2 linked regions of the Sinorhizobium fredii NGR234 genome follow. The protein of the gene in region 1 interacts with the protein of each later gene in a pairwise test. Links are inferred from orthologs where the notes say so. Each region holds a gene or a part of one and is shown in the gene's direction. Other genes may lie near its edges.

Region 1 (16,427 bases):
TCCGGCGTTGAAAAAATCCTGCGTGGCGGGCCGCTTTCGACCACGACGCCGGCGTCGAGGAAAATCACGTGGTCGGCGACGCGCGAGGCGAGGCGGAGGTCGTGGGTGGCCATGATCATCGTCGTGCCTTCGCGGGCGAGACGGCTGAGGACCTCGACCACTTCTTCCGCCAGCTCCGGATCGAGGGCCGAGGTCGGTTCGTCGCACAGCAGCACGCGCGGCGAGGGGGCGAGCGCGCGGGCGATCGCGACGCGCTGCTGTTGGCCGCCCGAAAGCGTCGACGGCCAGGCGTCGGCCTTGTGCGCCATGCCGACCTTTTCCAGAAGCTGGAGCGCTCGGGCGCGGGCCCGGTCGGCCGGCCATTTGAGGACGGTCGTGAGGCCTTCCATGACATTGCCGAGCGCGGTCTGGTGGGGAAAGAGCTGAAAATTCTGGAACACCATGCCGGTCTGGCGGCGCAGCTTTTGGATCGCCCTCCAGCCGACCGTGCGGTCCGGGGCGAATTCCAGCCGCTCGTCGCCGAGGCGGATCGTGCCGCTGGTCGGTACTTCCAGAAGATTGACGCAGCGCAGCAGCGTGCTCTTGCCGCCGCCGGACGGGCCGACGAGGGCCGTCACGGTGCCTTCCGCCAGGCTGACGCTGATGTCGTTCAGGACCGTGTTGGTGCCGAAGCGCTTGACGATATGCGTGAGCTCGATCATGCGCGCGCCTCCAGGAAGCCGCCATAGCGGGCGAAGCGTTTCTCCAGCCTCACCTGCAGCGCCGAAAGCACCGAGCTCATGGCAAGATAGATCAGCGCCGCCTCGATGTAGAGGATCAGCGGCTCGTAGGTGGTGGCGACGATGCGCTGCGCCGTCTGGAAGAGCTCCGGCACGGTGATCGCCGCGGCCAGCGAGGTATCCTTGACGAGCGAGATGAAGGTGTTCGACAGCGGCGGCACGGCGACCCGGGTCGCCTGCGGCAGGATCGTGCGTCGCATGACCTGGCTCCAACTCATCCCGATCGAATAGGCCGCTTCCCATTGGCCGCGCGGCACGGACGAGATCGTGGCGCGGATGATTTCGGATGTATAGGCGCCGATGTTCAGCGTGAAGCCGATCAGCGCCGCGGGGAATGCATCGAGCAATATGTTCATGCTCGGCAGGCCATAGAAAATGACGAAGAGCTGAACGAGGAGCGGCGTTCCGCGGATCACCCAGACATAGAAGCGCGCTACGGCGACGAAGGGAGCCGGCGCGAAGAGACGGACGAGTGCCGTGACAAGTCCCAGCGAAAGACCGAGAACGAAGGAAAGCAGGGTCAGCGGAACAGTGAAGATCAGCCCGGCCCAGAGCAGGGTCGGCAGCGATTCCGCCATGAGGTTGAGCCAGTTTGGCAAGGGACAGCCTTTCAAAACGCGCGGATCCGCTCCGGAGAGGAGCGGATCGTAGTTCATGGAGCGGGATGGGGAAAGCGGTGAGCTGGAAGTCCGTCCGCCGGCCGCGGGTGATGTGAAGAATTGCCCCTCACCCTAGCCCTCTCCCCGCTTGCGGGGAGAGGGGACGAGGATGTCGCGATGCGTGACTTCGTCCAAAGCGCCCGCGTGGGGTGAGACGTTGCCGCTTGTCCCTTCGCCCCGCTTGCGGGGAGAAGGTGCCGGCGGGCGGATGAGGGGCCGAAGCGGCGTCTTCCGAACGCTATTTCGAGACGTCGGCGCCGAAATATTTTTGCGAGATCTTCTCATAGGTGCCGTCGGCCTTGATTTCGGCCAGCGCCTTGTTGATCGCCGCCAGCAGTTCCGGCTCGTCCTTTCGCAGGATGATGCCGGAATAATCCGCGTCAGGCTTTTCGGCAGCGATCCTCACGTTGGCGTTCGGCTTCTGCTTCTTGAAATCGAGGAAGGAGAGGCTGTCGTTGATCGTCGCATCGGCGCGGCCGGTCAGGACGAGCTGGATCGACTGGTCGAAGCCGTCGGTGCCGACGAGCTCGGCGCCGGAGGCTTCGGCAAGCTTGCCGAAATTGCTGGTCAGCGACTGGGCGGACTTCTTGCCTTTCAAGTCGGCGAAGTCCTTGATCTCCTCGTTGTCGCCCTTGACGATCAGCACCGCCTTGGAGGCGATATAGGGCTCGGAGAAATCATATTTCTTCTTGCGTTCCTCGGTGATGCCGACCTGGTTGATGACGGTGTCGTAGCGGTTGGCGTCGAGGCCGGCGATCAGGCCGTCCCACTTGCCTTCCAAGAACTCGGCCTTGACGCCGAGGCGCTTGGCGACTGCCTCACCGATCTCCACGTCGAAGCCGACGAGCGCGCCGTTGGCGTCGTGATAGGTGAAGGGCGCGTAGGTGCCCTCGGTGCCGATCTTCAGCACGCCGGCCGATTTGACCTCATCAAGGTTCGATCCGGCCTCGGCCGGCGCGAAGGCGGCCAGTTGCACGAGGGCGGCAGCGAAAAGTGTCGGAAGGAGCTTCATATCTTTTTTCCATCTCTCTGTTCTCCGGCCCGTCATCCGGATTGCGGCGAGACTCGCACAAATTCCGAACCACCTGAGCGCATAAAAGACCAATTCTCGGCTGTTTCGATAGAATATTTTCTCAATCAAACCACGCTCCATCGGGACGGCCGCCATAGAAACCGCCCAACCGGCTTGCCTGTTCCGGACGATCGAAGGTTGAAATCGCAAGACGGGAGTGATATGCACGATTTTATCTGATCATGCACGTTTATGACGGTTTCTAAAGTGTCGACCGACCTGCTGCTCCGCGAAAGAAAATCCCTCATTCAGGACCGCCTGAGGACCGATGGCCGCGTTCTCGCCGCCGACCTGGCGCGCGAACTCAACGTTTCCGAGGACACGATCCGGCGGGACCTGCGCGAAATGGCAGCGGCGGGCCTCTGCGAGCGCGTCTATGGCGGCGCCCTGCCGATCGCTCCGGATTCGGGCTCGCTCAGCGAGCGGGCCGCACTTGCCCCGGAACGGAAGGCGGCGCTGGCACTGGCGTCGGTCGGCTTCATTCAACGCGACATGACGGTGTTTCTGGATGCGGGCTCGACCAATCTGGCGATTGCCCGGGCGATAGGCCCGGATCTGTCGGCAACGATCGTCACCAATACACCGCTGATCGCCGCTGCCTTGATGGAAAAGCCGGGCCTTGATCTCATCCTGATCGGCGGAACGCTCGACCGCACCGTCGGCGCGGCGGTCGGCGCCAGGGCGCAGCGCGATGCGGAACTGCTGAGGCCCGATCTCTGCATTCTCGGCACTTGCGGTGCCGACGCCGAAGCGGGGCTGACGGCCTCTCACTTCGAGGACGCGGAGTTCAAGCGGTTGATCGCCTCGCGGAGCCGCTCCGTGCTCGCCGCCGTCACCAGCGACAAGCTCGGCACCGCCGCTCCGCACGCCGTGATCGACATCGCTGCCGGTTCGACGCTCGTCCTCGAGGCGAGTGCGCCGGAGGCTCAGATCGCCGCATTCACCGCGCAAGGCGCGCGCGTAGTCGTTGCGAGGGAACAAGGATGAGCATCGCCCATGTCGCGCTCTGGACCAGGGATCTTGAGCGAATGGCGGACTTCTGGGTCGAATTCCTTGGCGCCGAAGCTGGCTCGATCTATGAAAGCCGGCGTCGGCCCGGTTTCCGCTCGCGCTTCCTGACCGTTGGTGCCGGGCCATCGATCGAGGTCATGGAGGGGCCGTGGCTGGAGCCGCATGACGACGTGAGGGTGGAGCGCGCCGGCTACGCGCACATCGCCCTTTCGCTCGGCGGCGGCAAGGCCGTGGACGAGATGGCGGCGCGGGCCGACCGGCAGGGCCTGCTCCTATCGGGAGCCCGGTGGACGGGGGACGGTTTCTACGAAGCCGTGATCCGCGATCCCGACGGCAACCTCATCGAAATCACCATTTGAGCCGGAACCGGCAATCAGGAAGATCAAAATGGACCAGCGCACAGAGACCGGCCCGACGGCCGCAACCCGGCAGGGCTATATGTCCAGGAACAGGTTCGCCGTCTCGCTCCTGTTCCTGATGAACGGTTTCGTCACCGGCAGCTGGGCGCCGAAAATCCCGGAATTCAAGGACCGGCTCGGAATCGGCGAGAGCGTGCTCGGCCTGTTGATCCTGGTGTTCGGTATCGGATCGCTGGTGCTGATGCCGATCGCCGGCGGCTATATTGCCCGCATCGGCTCGCAGAAGGTCGCCAAGGTGACGGCGATCATCCTCTCGCCCCTGCTTCTGCTCCTGACGCTGGTGCCTGATGTCTGGACGGCGGCGATCGGCATGTTCCTGCTCGGCGGCTTCGTCGGCGCCATGGACGTGGCGATGAATGCCAATGCCGTCGAGGTCGAGAAATCGATGCGCCGCGCCATCATGTCCTCCTGCCACGCCTATTGGAGCCTCGGCGGGCTGATCGGTGCCGGCATCGGCGGCTTCCTGATGGCCCGCGTCGGCGTGCTGCCGCATGCGATCCTGGTCACCGGCCTCTGCGCCGCGATCCTTGCGGTTGCCTGGCCGTTGATCCTCGCCGATGAGCCGCACCCGGCCGCCGCCAAAGAGAAACTGCGCCTGCCGATGACGCCGCTGCCCTGGCTGATCGGCCTGATGGCGCTGTTCTCGATGGTGCCGGAAGGGGCGGTGCTCGACTGGGGTGCGCTCTATCTGCGCAACGAACTCGGCGCCTCGGTCGAGCTTTCGGGATTCGGCTTCGCCGCCTTCTCGGCCACCATGGCGACGATGCGTTTTGCCGGCGATCATGTCCGCGATCGCTTCGGTGCCACGAAGACGCTGCGGATCTGCACGGTCACGGCGCTTGTCGGCCTTGTCGCCGCAGGGCTCGCGCCGAGCGCGTCGCTCGCGATCCTCGGCTTTGCCGTGGCCGGCATCGGTATTTCGAACATGGTGCCGATCGCCTTTTCGGCGGCCGGCAACATGCCGGGCCTGCAGCCGGGGATCGGCCTCGCGGTTGCGACGACGATGGGCTATTCCGGTATGCTGTTCGCGCCGTCGCTGATCGGCTTCATTGCCGAGCATAGCGGCTTCGCGGTGATCTTTGCCTCCATCCCCGTTCTCTTCATAGTCGTGCTTCTCCTGTCGCACCACGCCGTCCATGCGGATCATGGGAATGGGCATTCCTAGAGCGGAGTGCGCTCACATATGATCGCGCCGCCGCTCTAACCATTTGGTTTTGCTGCATTTGTGCGACGTCAGGTGATTCCGCCTGACTGCAATGCTCTACATTGGCACGATGCGCCGCGGAGGCGATTGCCCCTCATCCGGCCTGCCGGCCACCTTCTCCCCGCAGGCGGGGCGAAGGGGACTCGCAGCATGCGTCTCGACTCCCGCTGGCGCCTGCGTGAGAGGGGACTTCAACGGTGCGGCAAGTCCCTCCTCCCCGTGAGAACGGGGAGAAGGTGCCGGCAGGCGGATGGGGGGCCATCGCGCGCTCGACACCTACCCTGCCATCAATTCGCCGTCAGCACATGATGTTGCCGTTGACAAGCACGCTTTCCTTCGCCACCTGAAAGGCGAATGCTTGGGACGAGGATCCGTCCCGCAAATGGGACTACGAAGAGGCCTTCATGTCGTCTGCCTTCGATTTCGAGCCAATGCCGCGCCGCGCCTCGGTGGCCGTCGATGTCGGCGGCGTCATCGTCGGCGGTGCCGCGCCGGTCGTCGTCCAGTCGATGACGAACACGGACACGGCCGACATCGACGCGACGGTTGCGCAGGTGGCGGCGCTCCACAAGGCGGGTTCCGAGCTGGTGCGCATCACCGTCGACCGTGACGAAAGTGCCGCCGCCGTGCCGAAGATCCGCGAGCGGCTGCTGCGGCTCGGCATGGACGTGCCGCTCGTCGGCGACTTCCATTATATCGGCCACAAGCTCCTGGCCGATCACCCGGCCTGCGCCGAGGCGCTGGCGAAGTACCGCATCAATCCAGGCAATGTCGGCTTCAAGGACAAGAAGGACAAGCAGTTCGCCGAGATCATCGAGATGGCGATCCGCTATGACAAGCCGGTGCGCATCGGGGTGAACTGGGGCTCGCTCGACCAGGAACTGCTGACGCGGCTGATGGACGAGAACCAGGCCGCGGGCTCGCCCTTGACAGCGCAACAGGTGACGCGCGAGACGATCGTGCAGTCGGCGCTTCTCTCGGCGGAGCTCGCCGAAGAACTCGGCCTGCCGCGCAACCGCATCATCCTTTCCGCCAAGGTCTCCGGCGTCCAGGACCTGATCGCCGTCTACGCGATGCTTGCCGCCCGCTCCGACCATGCGCTGCATCTCGGCCTGACCGAGGCCGGCATGGGCACGAAGGGTATCGTTGCCTCCTCGGCTTCGCTCGGCATCCTGATGCAGCAGGGCATCGGCGATACGATCCGCATCTCGCTGACGCCGGAGCCCGGCGGCGACCGCACCCGCGAGGTGCAGGTGGCGCAGGAGCTCCTGCAGGTCATGGGCTTCCGCCAGTTCATTCCGGTGGTTGCCGCCTGTCCCGGCTGCGGCCGCACCACCTCCACGGTCTTCCAGGAGCTTGCCCAGAAGATCCAGGAGGATATCCGCACCAGCATGCCGGTCTGGCGCGAGAAATATCCGGGCGTCGAGGCGCTGAAAGTCGCCGTCATGGGCTGCATCGTCAACGGCCCGGGCGAGAGCAAGCATGCCGATATCGGCATTTCGCTGCCCGGTACCGGCGAGACGCCGGCGGCACCGGTGTTCATCGACGGCCAGAAGGCGATGACCCTGCGCGGCCCGAAGATCGCCGAGGAGTTCCAGCTTCTCGTCGCCGACTATATCGAAAAGCGCTTCGGCCACGGCCAGGCGGCGGCCGAATAACGCTTCGCGTCAACCAGTTACCCGGTCCGAATCGCCCCTCATCCGGCCTGCCGGCCACCTTCTCCCCGCAAGCGGGGCGAAGGGGACGCGCGGCGGCGTCGCCGATCCGAGCCTAAGATACCGTGAGCGGAAAAGGTATGCCGCGCCGTCCAAGTCCCCTCTCCCCGCGCGCGTCCCGCGCGCGGGGAGAGGGTCAGGGTGAGGGGCCAGACATGCCGTTCTTCTTTTCACCCCGTCGCCGGCCCCCGCTTCAAAGAATCTCGTCGAGTGCTGCAACCAGCCTTTTGCATTCCTCGTCGGTGCCGATGGTGATGCGCAGGAAATCGGAAATCCGCGGCTTGGCGAAATGGCGGACGATCACCGCGCGCTCCCGCAACTTGGCCGCGAGCGTCTGTCCGGCATGGCTTGGATGACGGGCAAAGACGAAATTCGCCTGCGACGGCAGGACCTCGAAGCCGCGCTTTTCCAGCTCGCTCGTCAACCCCGCACGCGTCGCGATGATCTTGCCGCGCGTCGCCTCGAACCATGTGTCGTCCTGGATCGCGGCGGTCGCGCCGGCCTGGGCGGCGCGACCGAGCGGGTAGGAGTTGAAGCTGTCCTTGACCCGTTCCAGCGCCTCGATCAGCACCCGCTGGCCGATCGCGAAGCCGACGCGCAGGCCCGCCAGCGCGCGTGACTTGGAGAAGGTCTGGACGACCAGCAGGTTGGCGTATTTCGGGACGAGCGCAATCGCCGATTCACCGCCGAAGTCGACATAGGCCTCGTCGATCACCACCGGCTGGTCGGGATGCTCGGCGACCAGCCTCTCGATCTCGGCGAGCGGCAGGCCGATGCCGGTCGGCGCATTGGGATTGGGCAGGATGATCGCGCCTGAGGCGCGGCGGTAGTCGGCGATATCGATGCGGAAGGCCGCATCGAGCGGCACTTCGATCGCCTCGATGTCGAACAGGCCGGCATAGGTCGGATAGAAGCTGTAGGAAATATCCGGATAGAGCAGCGGCGCGTCGTGGTTCAGCAGCGCGGCGAAGGCATGGGCCAGCACCTCGTCGGAACCGTTGCCGACGAAGACTTCGCCGGCCGAGATGCCGTATCGTGCGGCGATCGCCTCCCTCAGGCCGAGCGCGACCGGGTCCGGATAGAGCCGCAGATCGGCGTTTGCCGCCGCCCGGATGGCTTCGAGCGCCTGTTCGGAGGGTCCGTAGGGGCTTTCATTGGTGTTGAGCTTGACGAGATTCGCGATACGCGGCTGTTCGCCCGGAACATAGGGTTTCAGCGTGGATACGATCGGCGACCAGAATTTGCTCATGAACTCAGTTCCTGCGATTGGCAACGAAGCGGGCGGCTTCGACAAGAATGGCCGAACGGGCGCCGTAGGGCCGAAGCAGCTCTTTGGCCTCGGTCACCAGGCCTTCGAGCTGGCGCTCGGCCCAGGCCTGGCCATGGAGGCCGACGAGGGTGCCTTTGCCGCGGGCGGCATCCTTGCCGGTCGCCTTGCCCATCGCCTCGGCATCGGCGGTGAGGTCGAGAAGGTCGTCGGCAAGCTGGAAGGCAAGGCCGATCTTCTCGCCGAAGGCGCGCAGCCGTCGGCGGTCCTCGAGGCCCGCGTCGGCGATGATCGCCCCTGCCTCGCAGGCGAAGCGGATGAGGGCGCCGGTCTTCATCGCCTGCAGCGTGACGATCGCCGCCTCGTCGGGCGCGGTCTTCTCGGCCGCGAGGTCGAGCGCCTGGCCGCCTGCCATGCCGCCAAGACCGGCGGCGCGGGCCAGTGCCAGCACGAGCGCCGTCTTCTGGCCATCGGAGAGCGGCGTTTCCGGCGCGGCGACAATGTCGAAGGCGAAGGTCAGCAGGCTGTCGCCGGCGAGAATGGCGGTCGCTTCGTCGAAGGCGATATGCACGGTCGGCTGGCCGCGCCTCAGGTCGTCGTCGTCCATCGCCGGCAGGTCGTCATGGACGAGCGAATAGCAATGCACGCATTCGAGCGCCGCGCCGATCCGGAGCGCCGCATCGGCGCTGCCGCCGAGCAGGGCGGTGCTTTCGGCGACGAGGAAGGGGCGCAGTCGCTTGCCGCCGTTGAGCACGCCATGGCGCATGGCATCGAGGAGCTGAGCCGGCCGGGCGATTTCGTCCGCTTGGGCGGAAGGCCCGAGGAGGTTCGAAAGCAGGCTCTCCACCGCCAGCGCCGCGGCCTTGAGGCGTTCCGGAAAAAATGGTGTCTCGTCTTGCATGAGAGGCTCTTTGGCACGGGGGAGAGCGGCTTTCAACGGACTTTCGCGTCTGAGGCCGCGCGTTTTGTACGGGATGAGCGCACAGGCGCCTTGTCTTTTCCAAGAAAGGCCGTTCAACTTTCGCGATCCGTGAAATAAGAGTGGGGCCATGACATAAGAGTGGGCCATGAAATAAGAGTGGGGGCATGGACAGAGGGGTGGACAGTCAGGCCGTGGACATCGTTCCGCACGAACGTGAGGAGGGCGAGTTGCCCGCCGGCCGCTGGTCCGCGCTGCGCCGCACCTGGCGAACACGGCGCCGGCGTTTCATTCTCGCGGCGCTTTCCATTCTCCTGCTCCCCTATCTGCTGATCTTCGTCTATCTCACCGGCTTCATCCATCCGGTCTCGACATTGATGCTGCGCGACCTCGTGCTGCTGCGCGGCTACGACCGGCAATGGGTGGAGTTCGACGACATCGCCCCGGTCCTCGTCCAGTCGGTGATGATGTCCGAGGACGGCCAGTTCTGCGCTCATAACGGAGTCGATTGGGGCCAGATGCGCGGCGTCGTCGAGGACGCCCTGGACGGCGAACAGACGCGCGGCGCAAGCACCATCCCGATGCAGACGGTCAAGAACCTCTATCTCTGGAACGGGCGCTCCTTCATTCGCAAGGGCATGGAACTGCCGCTTGCCGTCGTCGCCGATCTCGTCTGGAGCAAGCGGCGGATGATGGAAATCTACCTGAACGTCGCCGAGTGGGGCGACGGCATCTACGGCATCGAGGCCGCCGCGCGGCATCATTTCGGGGTTTCCGCCGCGAAGCTCTCGCGCCGCCAGGCCGCGCTGCTTGCCGTGGCGCTCCCCAACCCGATCGATCGCAATGCCGGCAAGCCGGGGCGGGGCCTCAGGCGCCTTGCCTCGGTGATCGAGCGCCGCGCCAGCCGGTCCGGCGGCTACATCACATGTCTTTATGATTGAGATGAAGGCAATTCATTGGTGTTGTCGCCGGTGATGTGGCAATCCTCTGGCCAATCAGCGCAATGGGGGATCTATGGCCAAGCTCGTTCTTTATGTCGGCAACAAGAATTATTCGTCCTGGTCGCTTAGGCCATGGCTGGCGCTCGAAGGCTGCGGCATCCCGTTCGAAGACGTCGTCATCCCCTTCGACTTTCCGGCGGGCAATCCGCGTTTTCGCGAGATTTCGCCGACGGGTCGCGTGCCGGTGCTCCACCACGGAGAAATCCGCGTCTGGGAATCGCTGGCCATCATCGAATATGTCGCGGAGCTTTTTCCGGATGCCGGTATCTGGCCCGAGAACCGCGAGGACCGGGCCCGGGCGCGCAGCTATTCGATGGAGATGCTTGCCGGCTTCCGGGCGCTGCGCGGCGCCTGCCCGATGAACATCCGCCGGCCGGTGAAGGCGATTGCCCTTCCCGACGGCGTGATGGACGATGTCGCGCGGATCGAAACGATCTGGCGCGAGGCGATCGCCCGCTCCGGCGGACCGTTCCTCTTCGGCCGCTTCACCGCCGCCGACGCGATGTTCGCCCCGGTCGTCAACCGCCTGGAGGTCTACGAATTGACGACCGATCCGGGGACGCTCGCCTATATGGAGGCGGTCAAGGCGCATCCGGCCTTCCGCAAATGGGAGGAAGCCGCAAGGGCGGAACCGTGGATCGTGCCGGAGGACGAGGCCTGAGGTTCTCAAGGAGTGCCGGCGGTTGCGCCTGCTGGCCGATTCGAAAATTTGCGCGCAGGGACTGGTCAAACCGTGGTCGGGCATGTATAAGCGCGCGAAATTCCGAGATCGACATCTGTTTGACCCGGCCATTTTCGGCTGCTGAACAGTGTTTTGCCCGATAAGTGGAGAATGAAATGGCTGTACCCAAAAGAAAAACGAGCCCGTCCAAGCGTGGCATGCGCCGTTCCGCTGACGCCCTCAAGGCTCCGACCTACGTCGAAGACAAGAACTCCGGCGAACTGCGCCGCCCGCACCACATCGACCTGAAGACCGGCATGTACCGCGGCCGTCAGGTCCTGACGCCGAAGGAAAGCGCATAAGCGCTCTTCGTGTGCGGAGGAAATGAGAAGGGTCGGCTCTGCCGGCCCTTTTTTATTGGAGTGATAGGATTACGGCTGCTGGCGTGAGCGACTGCCCCTCATCCGGCCTGCCGGCCACCTTCTCCCCGCTAGCGGGGCGAAGGGGAATCGTGGCGGCCGCGCAAGTCCCCTCTCCCCGCTTGCGGGGAGAGGGCTAGTCCTCGGGTTAAACCCGAGGAGAGGGGCATTTGCCGTAAGATCGCGATCACGAGATTCGCCGGGACTCTCAGCCCAAATTGTCGAGCTTCGTCTGCAAGGCGCGCAGCTGCTCCTTGAGCTCGTCGATGTCCTTCGCCTCCGCCTTCTTGGTCTCCTTGGCCGGAGGAGCGGCCATGAAGGGCGAGAACATCTGCATGGCCTGATGAAACATTTCGGTGTTGCGCCGGACCTGCTCCTCGACCAGTTGCAAGGGCACCTGCAGGTTCTTGCCGAGCGGCGAGTCGCCGAAGGCCTTGTTGATCTGTTCGCGCATCTGCGACTGCTGCTCGGTGAAGGCCTGCATCGAATGTTCAAGATAGCTCGGCACGACCATCTGCATCTGGTCGCCGTAGAAGGAGATGAGCTGGCGCAGGAAGGAAATCGGCAGGAGCGTGTTGCCGGTTTTTGATTCCTGTTCGAAGATGATCTGCGTCAGGACCGAATGCGTGATGTCTTCGCCCGACTTGGCATCCTGCACGATGAAGTCCTCGCCCCTCTTCACCATCACGGCCAGATCGTCGAGGGTCACATAGGTGCTCGTGCCGGTATTGTAGAGCCGCCGGTTAGCGTATTTTTTGATAACGATCTGGCCTTCATTCTTCGCCATCAGGGTCTCCTCTTACCCATCGTCCCGTCTTTATTGTGTTTTTTAAGAGTATCCGCAAAAGAGCACCGCTGACAATCTCTTTGTGCGTTGCGGCGACGCAGGTGCAAAACGTGATGAACGGCGCGCCCGTGAAGCTTTTGTTGCAGGGCATCAAAGGCGTTTGACTTGCGCTCTTGGCTTTGCCAGTCTGCTTCTCCAGGCAAAGGAAACAAGAGGAAACGTCCCATGAGCAATCCCTCCATCGTGATCGCCAGCGCCGCTCGCACCGCAGTCGGGTCCTTCAACGGCGCCTTCGGCAACACTCCCGCTCATGAACTGGGTGCAACGGTCATCAAGGCGGTCCTCGAACGGGCCGGTGTCGATGCGGCAGAGGTCGACGAGGTGATCCTCGGCCAGGTGCTTCCGGCCGGCGAAGGGCAGAACCCGGCCCGCCAGGCGGCGATCAAGGCCGGCGTCCCGCAGGAAAAGACCGCCTGGGGCATGAACCAGCTCTGCGGCTCGGGCTTGCGCGCCGTCGCCCTCGGCATGCAGCAGATCGCCACCGGCGATGCGAGCATCATCGTCGCCGGCGGCATGGAGTCGATGTCGATGGCGCCGCATTGCGCCCATCTGCGCGGCGGCGTGAAGATGGGCGACTACAAGATGATCGACACGATGATCAAGGACGGCCTGACCGACGCCTTCTACGGCTACCACATGGGCACCACCGCCGAGAACGTGGCGCGCAAGTGGCAGCTGACCCGCGAGGAGCAGGACGAATTCGCGCTCCGCTCGCAGAACAAGGCCGAGGCGGCGCAGAAGGCCGGCCGCTTCGCCGACGAGATCGTCCCCTTCATCGTCAAGACGCGCAAGGGCGACGTCACCGTCGATCAGGACGAATATATCCGCCACGGCGCCACGCTCGAGTCGATTGCCAAGCTCAGGCCGGCCTTCGACAAGGAAGGAACGGTGACCGCCGGCAATGCCTCCGGGCTCAATGACGGCGCCGCCGCGACGCTGCTGATGACCGAGGCCGAGGCTGCCAAACGCGGCATCCAGCCGCTCGCCCGCATCGTCTCCTGGGCGACGGCCGGCGTCGACCCGCAGATCATGGGCACCGGCCCGATTCCCGCCTCCCGCAAGGCGCTCGAGAAGGCCGGCTGGCCGATCGGCGACGTCGAACTCGTCGAGGCCAACGAAGCCTTCGCGGCGCAGGCCTGCGCGGTCAACAAGGATCTCGGCTGGGATCCGTCGATCGTCAACGTCAACGGCGGCGCGATCGCCATCGGCCATCCGATCGGCGCTTCCGGTGCCCGCGTCCTCAACACGCTGCTCTTCGAGATGAAGCGGCGCGGCGTTTCCAAGGGCCTTGCAACCTTGTGCATCGGCGGCGGCATGGGCGTCGCCATGTGCGTCGAGCGCCTGTAACCGGCCAGCGGCATGCAAGGGCTACCCGCCCTATCAAACGAGAGCACGGCCCGGACCTCCGGGCCGTGGAAGGACAGTTTTGGCAGACTTAACCCAATGGGAGGCGAACATGAGCAGGGTAGCATTGGTTACGGGTGGGTCCCGCGGTATCGGCGCTGCAATTTCCGTCGCGCTGAAGGCGGCCGGCTACAAGGTGGCCGCGAACTATGCCGGCAATGACGAGAAGGCTCAGGCCTTCAAGCAGGAAACCGGCATCCCGGTCTACAAATGGGATGTCTCCAGCTATCAGGCCTGCGTCGACGGCATCGCCAAGGTCGAGGCGGATCTCGGGCCGGTCGACATTCTCGTCAACAATGCCGGCATCACCCGTGATGCGATGTTCCACAAGATGACGCCGGAACAGTGGGGCGAGGTCATCAACACCAACCTCACCGGCCTCTTCAACATGACGCATCCGGTCTGGTCGGGCATGCGCGACCGCGGCTTCGGCCGCGTCATCAACATCTCGTCGATCAACGGCCAGAAGGGCCAGATGGGCCAGGCGAACTATTCGGCCGCCAAGGCCGGCGATCTCGGCTTCACCAAGGCGCTGGCCCAGGAAGGCGCGGCAAAGGGCGTCACCGTCAATGCGATATGCCCCGGCTATATCGGCACGGAGATGGTGCGGGCGGTGCCGGAAAAGGTCTTGAACGAAAGGATCATCCCGCAGATCCCCGTCGGCCGCCTCGGCGAGCCGGAGGAAATCGCCCGCTGCGTCGTGTTCCTGGCCTCGGATGAATCCGGCTTCATCACCGGTTCGACGATCTCGGCGAATGGCGGGCAGTATTTCGCCTGACATTTTCGATCGTCGGTTGTTGCGCGGCGCTCTTCGGGGCGCCGCTTTTCATTTTTGCGCCGTCGAAATCCCTGCATCAACGAAGCACGTGACCACTATATGTTGTAGCGGGCAGAGGCAGGGACTACGCACTCCGCGAGTCCGAGCGGAGTCGCCTCAACTCGGCCGCGCCTGCGATGTGGCGATTCGTATTCCCGGAATCGGAGTGCCGAAAAACGAATCTTGGTCAAAATTTTCCAGCTATTCCAGACTCTTGGATTCGGAATCCTTTGAGCTGATTCCGTCGTCGGCGGCCCTAATGTGCCGCCTCGTTCATGGTGCGACGCCTGGGGCGACGGAAGATTCAGCATATGGTGCGAGTCCAGTCGTTGAAATCTATATATAGTCGTGAACATACAGTGAATCGGCGCGAGTCAGCGATTCGTCTCCGATTCGTTCCACCACTGTTCCACGTGTCAATTTTTGCAGATGAAAAGAGCCCCAAGATATGGCCGGCGGCAGCCTGATGCTTTTAATTGCTCGCGCCCCCTTGCGCTCGGGCCTCCGGGTGGGCATCTGTTGCCCGCCGGAGTGCGTCAGCGCTTGGCTCCTATCGCATGTTCCATCCTTAAATCGGCGCCGATTTAAGGATAGAACATGCAGCAATCAGAAGTGCTTCAGCGACCTTTGTGCGTCTGAAAGACGCGCGGCGCTGTAGAGACTGCCCGGGATCGATGACCTTGTCCTTCCAATCCATGATCCTGAGCGGCCGCGGCGTGACCGCGGTGCTCGGACCCACCAATACCGGCAAGACGCATTACGCCATCGAGCGCATGGTCGCGCATGACAGCGGCGTCATCGGGCTGCCGCTTCGATTGCTTGCCCGCGAGGTCTATACGCGTCTCGTCGAGAAGGTCGGACACCACAACGTCGCGCTGATCACCGGCGAGGAGAAAATCGCCCCGCATCGGGCCCGCTACTCGGTCTGCACGGTGGAAGCGATGCCGCGCGAGACGACGGCTTCCTTCGTGGCGATCGACGAGGTGCAGCTCGCCGGCGATCTGGAGCGCGGCCATATCTTCACCGACAGGCTCCTGCATCTGCGCGGCAGGGGAGAGACGCTGCTGCTTGGTGCCGCGACCATGCGGCCGATCCTCGAGCACCTCTTGCCCGGTATAACGGTGGTCGAACGGCCGCGCATGTCGCAGCTTCTCTATGCGGGCTCGAAGAAGATCACCCGGCTGCCGCATCGCTCGGCGATCGTCGCCTTCTCGGCCGACGAGGTCTATGCCATCGCCGAGCTGATCCGGCGGCAGCGCGGCGGCGCCGCGGTGGTGCTCGGCGCTCTCTCGCCGCGCACCCGCAATGCCCAGGTGGCGCTCTACCAGGAAGGCGACGTCGACTATCTGGTGGCGACCGACGCGATCGGCATGGGGCTCAACCTCGACGTCGATCACGTCGCCTTCGCGCAGGACCGCAAGTTCGACGGCTACCAGTACCGCAATCTCAATCCGGCTGAGCTTGCCCAGGTCGCCGGCCGCGCCGGCCGTCATGTCCGTGACGGCACATTCGGCGTCACCGGTCGCGTCGATCCCTTCGAGGACGAATTGGTGCAGCGGATCGAGTCGCATGAGTTCGATCCGGTCCGGGTGTTGCAATGGCGCTCCAAGGCGGTCGACTATTCCTCCCTGAAGGCGCTGAAGCACAGCCTCGAGGCGGCACCGGCGGTGTCCGGCCTGACGCGCGCCCTTCCGGCCGTCGACCAGCAGGCACTGGAGCACCTGGCCCGATATCCGGAGGTCGTGGACGTGGCCACGACTTCGGAACGCGTCGAGAAGCTCTGGGAAGCCTGCGCGCTGCCCGACTACCGTCGCATCGCGCCGGCGCAGCACGCCGACCTGATTGCGAGCATCTATGCCGATCTCGTTCGCCATGGCACTGTCAACGAGGACTTCATGGCCGAGCAGGTCCGCCGCGCCGACCATACGGATGGCGAGATTGACACACTTTCGGCGCGAATCGCGCAGATCAGGACCTGGACCTATGTGTCCAACCGGCCCGGGTGGCTTGCCGATCCGACACACTGGCAAGAAAAGACGCGGGAAATCGAAGATCGATTGTCCGACGCGTTACATGAAAGGTTGACGAAACGCTTCGTTGACCGCAGGACATCTGTGCTCATGAAGCGCCTGAGAGAGAATGCGATGCTGGAAGCAGAAATCAGTGTGAATGGTGATGTCTTCGTCGAAGGGCACCACGTGGGTCAGCTAACCGGTTTCCGGTTCACGCTTGT
Region 2 (4,932 bases), 1.3 Mb from region 1 along the record:
TCACCTTCCACTTGTCACTGCACGGGACGCAACCTTCACGCCAGTCGGCAAGCCTATGGTTGCGGCCAGCGAGGACGAAGCGTCCCGCAATCCGCGCGCCCGGTCGGCGAAACTGAGAGCCGGTGTCCGCACACCGGCTGCGTCGCCGGGAAACGATCTGTCGATTTTCAATCTGCCGGAGCTGGCGAGCCTTGCCAGACTAGGGGGCTAACAGACGATGCTCAGAACGCTCGATATAGTGCTGATAGTCGTCATGACCGGGGCCGCTACGGTCACCTACACGATCAAGCACCAGGCCGAGAACAAGCTCGAGGAGGTCCGCAGGCTCGACGCCGCGATCAAGCTCGAGGAGGACACGATCGACCTGCTCAAGGCGGATTGGGCGCTGCTGACCCAGCCGAACCGGCTGGAGCGGCTCGTCGGCGCCTTCGCAGCCGACCTGCAACTCGCGCCGACGCCCTCGACGCAACTTGCAAGGCCCGAGGAGCTGCCGATGCTGAAGGCGGATGTGCCGCCTCCGGAGGAAGGCAAGGACAAGAAGGGCAAAGGCAAGAAGGACGACGGCATCGCCGCCGTCATCAATGCCGATAACATCGCAACAGGTTCGGTGGCGCGCTGATGTCGTTTCTCTCCCGTATCATGGTGCTGAAGAGCAAGGCGCATTTCTCTGCCGGCGGCAACAACCGCCCCGGAGAGGCGGGCGTCAACGTGACCTTCCAAGGGACGCGCAAGAAGAACGCCAGCCAGGCGAGAAGCCGCGTTGCGATCGTCATCGCCAGCTTCGGCATCGCCTATGCGGTGATCGGCGGCCGGCTGGTCCAATACGGTGTGGCGCAGCCGGAGACGGTGTCGTCGATCGGGCGCGCCGACAACCTGATGGCCTCGCGCCCCGACATCCTCGATCGCAACGGTGAGATTCTCGCGACCGACATCCGCACCGTGTCGCTCTATGCCGAGCCGCACAAGATCGTCGACGCGGACGAGGCGGTGGAGCGACTGGCAACGGTTCTGCCCGACCTCAACGCGCGCGAGATCTACAACAAGCTCAAATCGAACTCGCGTTTCCAGTGGCTGCGTCGGCAATTGACGCCGAAGCAGCAGAGCGAAATCCTGGCACTCGGCATTCCGGGTATCGGCTTCCGTCCCGAGAAGCGGCGCTTCTATCCCGGCGGGCCGACGGCCGCCCATATCCTCGGCCACGTCAACATCGACAACCGCGGCGTTGCCGGCATGGAGCGCTATATCGACAGCCAGGGGCTTGCCGATCTGGCGGCCATCGGCATGACCAGCGACGCCAAGCTCGAGCCGGTCAAGCTCTCGATCGACGTACGCGTCCAGAACATCGTCCGCGACGTCATCGATTCCGGCATGAAGAACTATCAGGCGATCGCCGCCGGTGCCGTGGTCATGGATGTCCACACCGGCGAGGTGCTGGCGATGGCATCCGTGCCTGATTACGATCCGAACAAGCCCGCCGAAGGCGCCGAAGAGGGCTGGATGAACCGCATGTCGAACGGCACGTTCGAGATGGGCTCCACCTTCAAGACCTTCACCATCGCCATGGGTCTCGATTCCGGCAAGGTAACACTCAACAGCAGTTTCGATGCGACGGCGCCGATCCGCATCGGCGGCTTCACCATCAAGGACTTTCATGGCAAGCGGCGGGTTCTGACCGTGCCGGAAATCTTCCAGTATTCCTCGAACATCGGCACCGCGAAGGTTGCCGACCTCGTCGGCATCCCCGGGCACAAGGAATTCCTCACCCGCCTCGGGTTGCTTTCCAAGCTGCCGACCGAACTGCCGGAGGTCAAAACGCCGACCCAGCCGCGCGAATGGAAGAAGATCAACTCGATCACCATTTCCTTCGGCCACGGCGTCTCGACCACGCCGCTGCAGACGGCAGTCGCCGGCGCGGCCCTCGTCAATGGCGGCAAGCTCATCCCGCCGACCTTCCTGCCGCGCACGGAGGAAGCGGCCAACGAGCTTGCGACCGCGGTCGTCAAGAAGAGCACGAGCGACGACATGCGGTTCCTGCTCCGCTGGAACGGCATTGCCGGCTCGGGCAAGCGGGCGCTGGTGCCGGGCTTCAACGTCGGCGGCAAGACCGGCACGGCCGACAAGGTCGTCAACGGCCGCTACGTCAACGATCAGAACTTCAATGCCTTTCTGGCTGCCTTCCCGATCGACGATCCGAAATACATCGTCCTGACCTTCATCGACGCGCCCAAGACCGGCGAGGGCGGCGGGCGTACCGCCGGTTCCAACGCCGCGCCGATGGTGCGCGACATCATCAGCCGCTCGGCGCCGCTGCTCGGCGTCGAACCGAAATTCGGAGAAGACGGTTCTGCCTTGCTTGTGTCTTATTGACCGTGAAATGAGAATGCGGACGATTCGCGATTTCGGCGATCGATATCGGTGTGAGACGTGCAGTTCATGAAGATCAGGGACCTGGCGGGAACGAATTTCCCGGAACTTTCGGCGCAACTGCAGGGCAATGCCGCGGAGATCGATATTGCCGGCATTACGGCCGACAGCCGGCAGGTCAAGCCGGGCGATCTCTTCGTCGCCGTCGCCGGCACGAAGGCGAACGGCAGCGCCTACATTGCCGACGCCCTGTCGCGCGGCGCGGCGGCGGTGATTGTTGCAGAGGGGTCTGGCGCGGACGCCGGCGCACCGGTTTTCGAGCTTTCCGAACCGCGCCGTTTCCTGGCGCAGGCCGCAGCTCGCCTCTTTGGCCGCCAGCCTGAAACGATGGTGGCGGTAACCGGAACTGCGGGGAAGACCTCGGTTGCTTCGTTTACACGCCAGATCTGGGCGCATTCCGGCCTTGCGGCGGCGATGATCGGGACGACCGGCGTTACCGCGCCGGGCCGCAATGACTATGGCTCGCTGACGACCCCGGATCCGGTGTCGTTGCACAAGCTGCTTGCCGAGCTCGCCGATGAGGGCGTGACGCATGCGGCGATGGAGGCTTCCAGTCACGGCCTCGACCAGAGCCGGCTTGACGGGGTTCGGCTCGCAGCTGCCGCCTTCACCAATCTCGGTCGCGACCATATGGACTACCATCCGACCGTCGAGCACTACATGGCCTCGAAGATGCGCCTTTTCGGAGCGCTCCTGCCGAAGGGCTCGCCGGCGGTTATCTTCGCCGACGACCAATGGTCGGCCGAAGCGATTGCCGCGGCCCGCAAGGCCGGACACGACGTGCGCACCGTCGGGCGCAATGGCGATTTCATCAGCTTGAAGCGGGTCGAGCATTTCCGTCACAAGCAGTCGGCCGAGGTCCATGTCGGCGATGACATCTTCGAAATCCACGTGCCGCTCGCCGGCGATTTCCAGGTGGCCAATGCGCTGGTCGCCGCCGGCCTTGCCATGTCCACGGGGATTGAGGCCAAGGTCGCCTTTTCGGCGCTCGAAAAGCTGCAGGGCGCCTCCGGCCGGCTGGAACTGGTCGGACAGACGAAGGACGGCGCGCTTGCGTATGTGGACTATGCCCACAAACCCGACGCGCTCGAAAATGTGCTCGAATCGGTGCGCCCGTTCACCACCGGCCGTGTCATCATCGTCTTCGGCTGCGGCGGCGACCGGGATAAGGGCAAGCGGCCGATCATGGGCCAAATTGCCGCCCGGCTCGCCGATGTCGTGATCGTCACCGACGATAATCCGCGCTCGGAAATCCCCGAAACGATCCGCTCGGAGATCATGGCCGGTGCCAAGGGGGCCACCGAAATCGCCGATCGGGCTGAGGCGATACGGACCGCCGTCGGCATGCTGAAGGCCGGCGACACGCTGATCGTTGCCGGCAAGGGGCACGAGGAGGGGCAGACGATCGGCTCCGTGACGCTGCCATTCTCCGATCACGCGGAAGTCCGTAAGGGGCTGGGAGGGCTGTAAGTTGAACTGGCTCTGGACATGCAGCGATCTGCTGGCGGCCATGAACGGCCGCCCGGTCGGCAATCTCCCCGAAGGGATCATCGGCATCTCGATCGACAGCCGCACGATCGCCAAGGGCGAGGCCTTTTTCGCGATCAGGGGTGATCGCGTCGATGGCCACGACTATGCCGGCATCGCACTTGCCAACGGAGCCTCGCTGCTCGTCGTCAGCGAAGGAAAGCTTCCGGCGCTCGGGCGGTTGATTGCGCCGATGATCGTCGTCGACGATGTCCTGGAGGCGATGATCCGCCTCGGTTGCGCGGCGCGCGACCGCAGCGCCGCGAAAGTCATCGCCGTCACCGGCTCGGTCGGCAAGACGACGACGAAGGAGATGCTGAGGCATGTCCTGTCGCCGCTTGGACGTGTCCACGCCTCGATCGCATCGTTCAACAATCATTGGGGGGTGCCGCTGACGCTGGCGCGCATGCCGGAGACGACCGAGTTCGGCATTTTCGAGATCGGCATGAACCATCACGGCGAGATCCGGCCGCTGACCGCGATGGTGCGTCCGCATGTGGCCGTCGTCACCAGCATTGCCGCTGCCCATCTCGGCAATTTCGCCAGTCTCGACGAAATCGCCACGGCGAAGGCGGAGATTTTCGAGGGGGTCGTCAAGGGTGGACATGCGGTCATCAACCGCGACAGCCCGCAGTTTGAACTTCTCGAGAGGGCAGCTGTGGCGGCGGGCGTCAGCCACATTCACTCCTTCGGCGCCAACCCCAAATCCGAGTATCGGCTGATCGAGTTCGCCGGAGGAGCCGAGAGTTCCGGTCTATGGGCCGGAATTGGCGGCAGGACGCGGGAGGTGACGATCGGCGCGCCGGGGCGGCATATCGCCGAGAATGCCCTGGCGGTGGTTGCCGCTGCGCAACTCGCCGGCGCGGATCTCGACCGTGTGCTTGCCTCGCTTGCCACCATGCAGCCGGAGAAGGGAAGGGGATTGCGACACCGTCTGAAGATCGGTGGCGGCCACCTGACACTGATCGACGAAAGCTACAA

Evidence for each region.
Region 2: the proteins of mtgA (region 1) and NGR_RS21755 interact in binary tests that used the Escherichia coli proteins (3 or more experiments, as listed by UniProt). The link is inferred for Sinorhizobium fredii NGR234 from one-to-one orthologs.

What each region holds. Positions count from the first base shown.
Region 1 is NC_012587.1:3,428,982-3,445,408, reverse strand. Bases 8,130-11,099 are described here. They hold mtgA (monofunctional biosynthetic peptidoglycan transglycosylase), read left to right. Parts: upstream 8,130-9,212; coding sequence 9,213-9,986; downstream 9,987-11,099. Other genes in these bases: rpmF (50S ribosomal protein L32), read left to right, coding at 10,884-11,069; NGR_RS27495 (glutathione S-transferase family protein), read left to right, coding at 10,060-10,707; NGR_RS27505 (polyprenyl synthetase family protein), read right to left, coding at 8,130-9,027. Outside these bases: NGR_RS27545 (amino acid ABC transporter ATP-binding protein), read right to left, coding at 1-701; NGR_RS27540 (amino acid ABC transporter permease), read right to left, coding at 698-1,378; NGR_RS27535 (amino acid ABC transporter substrate-binding protein), read right to left, coding at 1,677-2,450; NGR_RS27530 (DeoR/GlpR family DNA-binding transcription regulator), read left to right, coding at 2,703-3,497; NGR_RS27525 (glyoxalase/bleomycin resistance/extradiol dioxygenase family protein), read left to right, coding at 3,494-3,880; NGR_RS27520 (MFS transporter), read left to right, coding at 3,909-5,105; ispG (flavodoxin-dependent (E)-4-hydroxy-3-methylbut-2-enyl-diphosphate synthase), read left to right, coding at 5,549-6,802; hisC (histidinol-phosphate transaminase), read right to left, coding at 7,053-8,108; more of NGR_RS27505, read right to left, coding at 8,113-8,129; polyhydroxyalkanoate synthesis repressor PhaR, read right to left, coding at 11,335-11,913; NGR_RS27480 (hypothetical protein), read right to left, coding at 11,913-12,140; NGR_RS27475 (acetyl-CoA C-acetyltransferase), read left to right, coding at 12,139-13,320; NGR_RS27470 (beta-ketoacyl-ACP reductase), read left to right, coding at 13,430-14,155; NGR_RS27465 (helicase-related protein), read left to right, coding at 14,890-16,427. UniProt on the Escherichia coli protein: Peptidoglycan polymerase that catalyzes glycan chain elongation from lipid-linked precursors. May play a role in peptidoglycan assembly during cell division in collaboration with other cell division proteins.
Region 2 is NC_012587.1:2,174,576-2,179,507, reverse strand. What follows is about bases 1-2,992. They hold NGR_RS21755 (peptidoglycan D,D-transpeptidase FtsI family protein), read left to right. Parts: upstream 1-618; coding sequence 619-2,367; downstream 2,368-2,992. Other genes in these bases: NGR_RS21750 (UDP-N-acetylmuramoyl-L-alanyl-D-glutamate--2,6-diaminopimelate ligase), read left to right, coding at 2,434-2,992; ftsL (cell division protein FtsL), read left to right, coding at 218-619; rsmH (16S rRNA (cytosine(1402)-N(4))-methyltransferase RsmH), read left to right, coding at 1-211. Also shown: more of NGR_RS21750, read left to right, coding at 2,993-3,894; NGR_RS21745 (UDP-N-acetylmuramoylalanyl-D-glutamyl-2,6-diaminopimelate--D-alanyl-D-alanine ligase), read left to right, coding at 3,896-4,932. UniProt on the Escherichia coli protein: Essential cell division protein that catalyzes cross-linking of the peptidoglycan cell wall at the division septum. Required for localization of FtsN.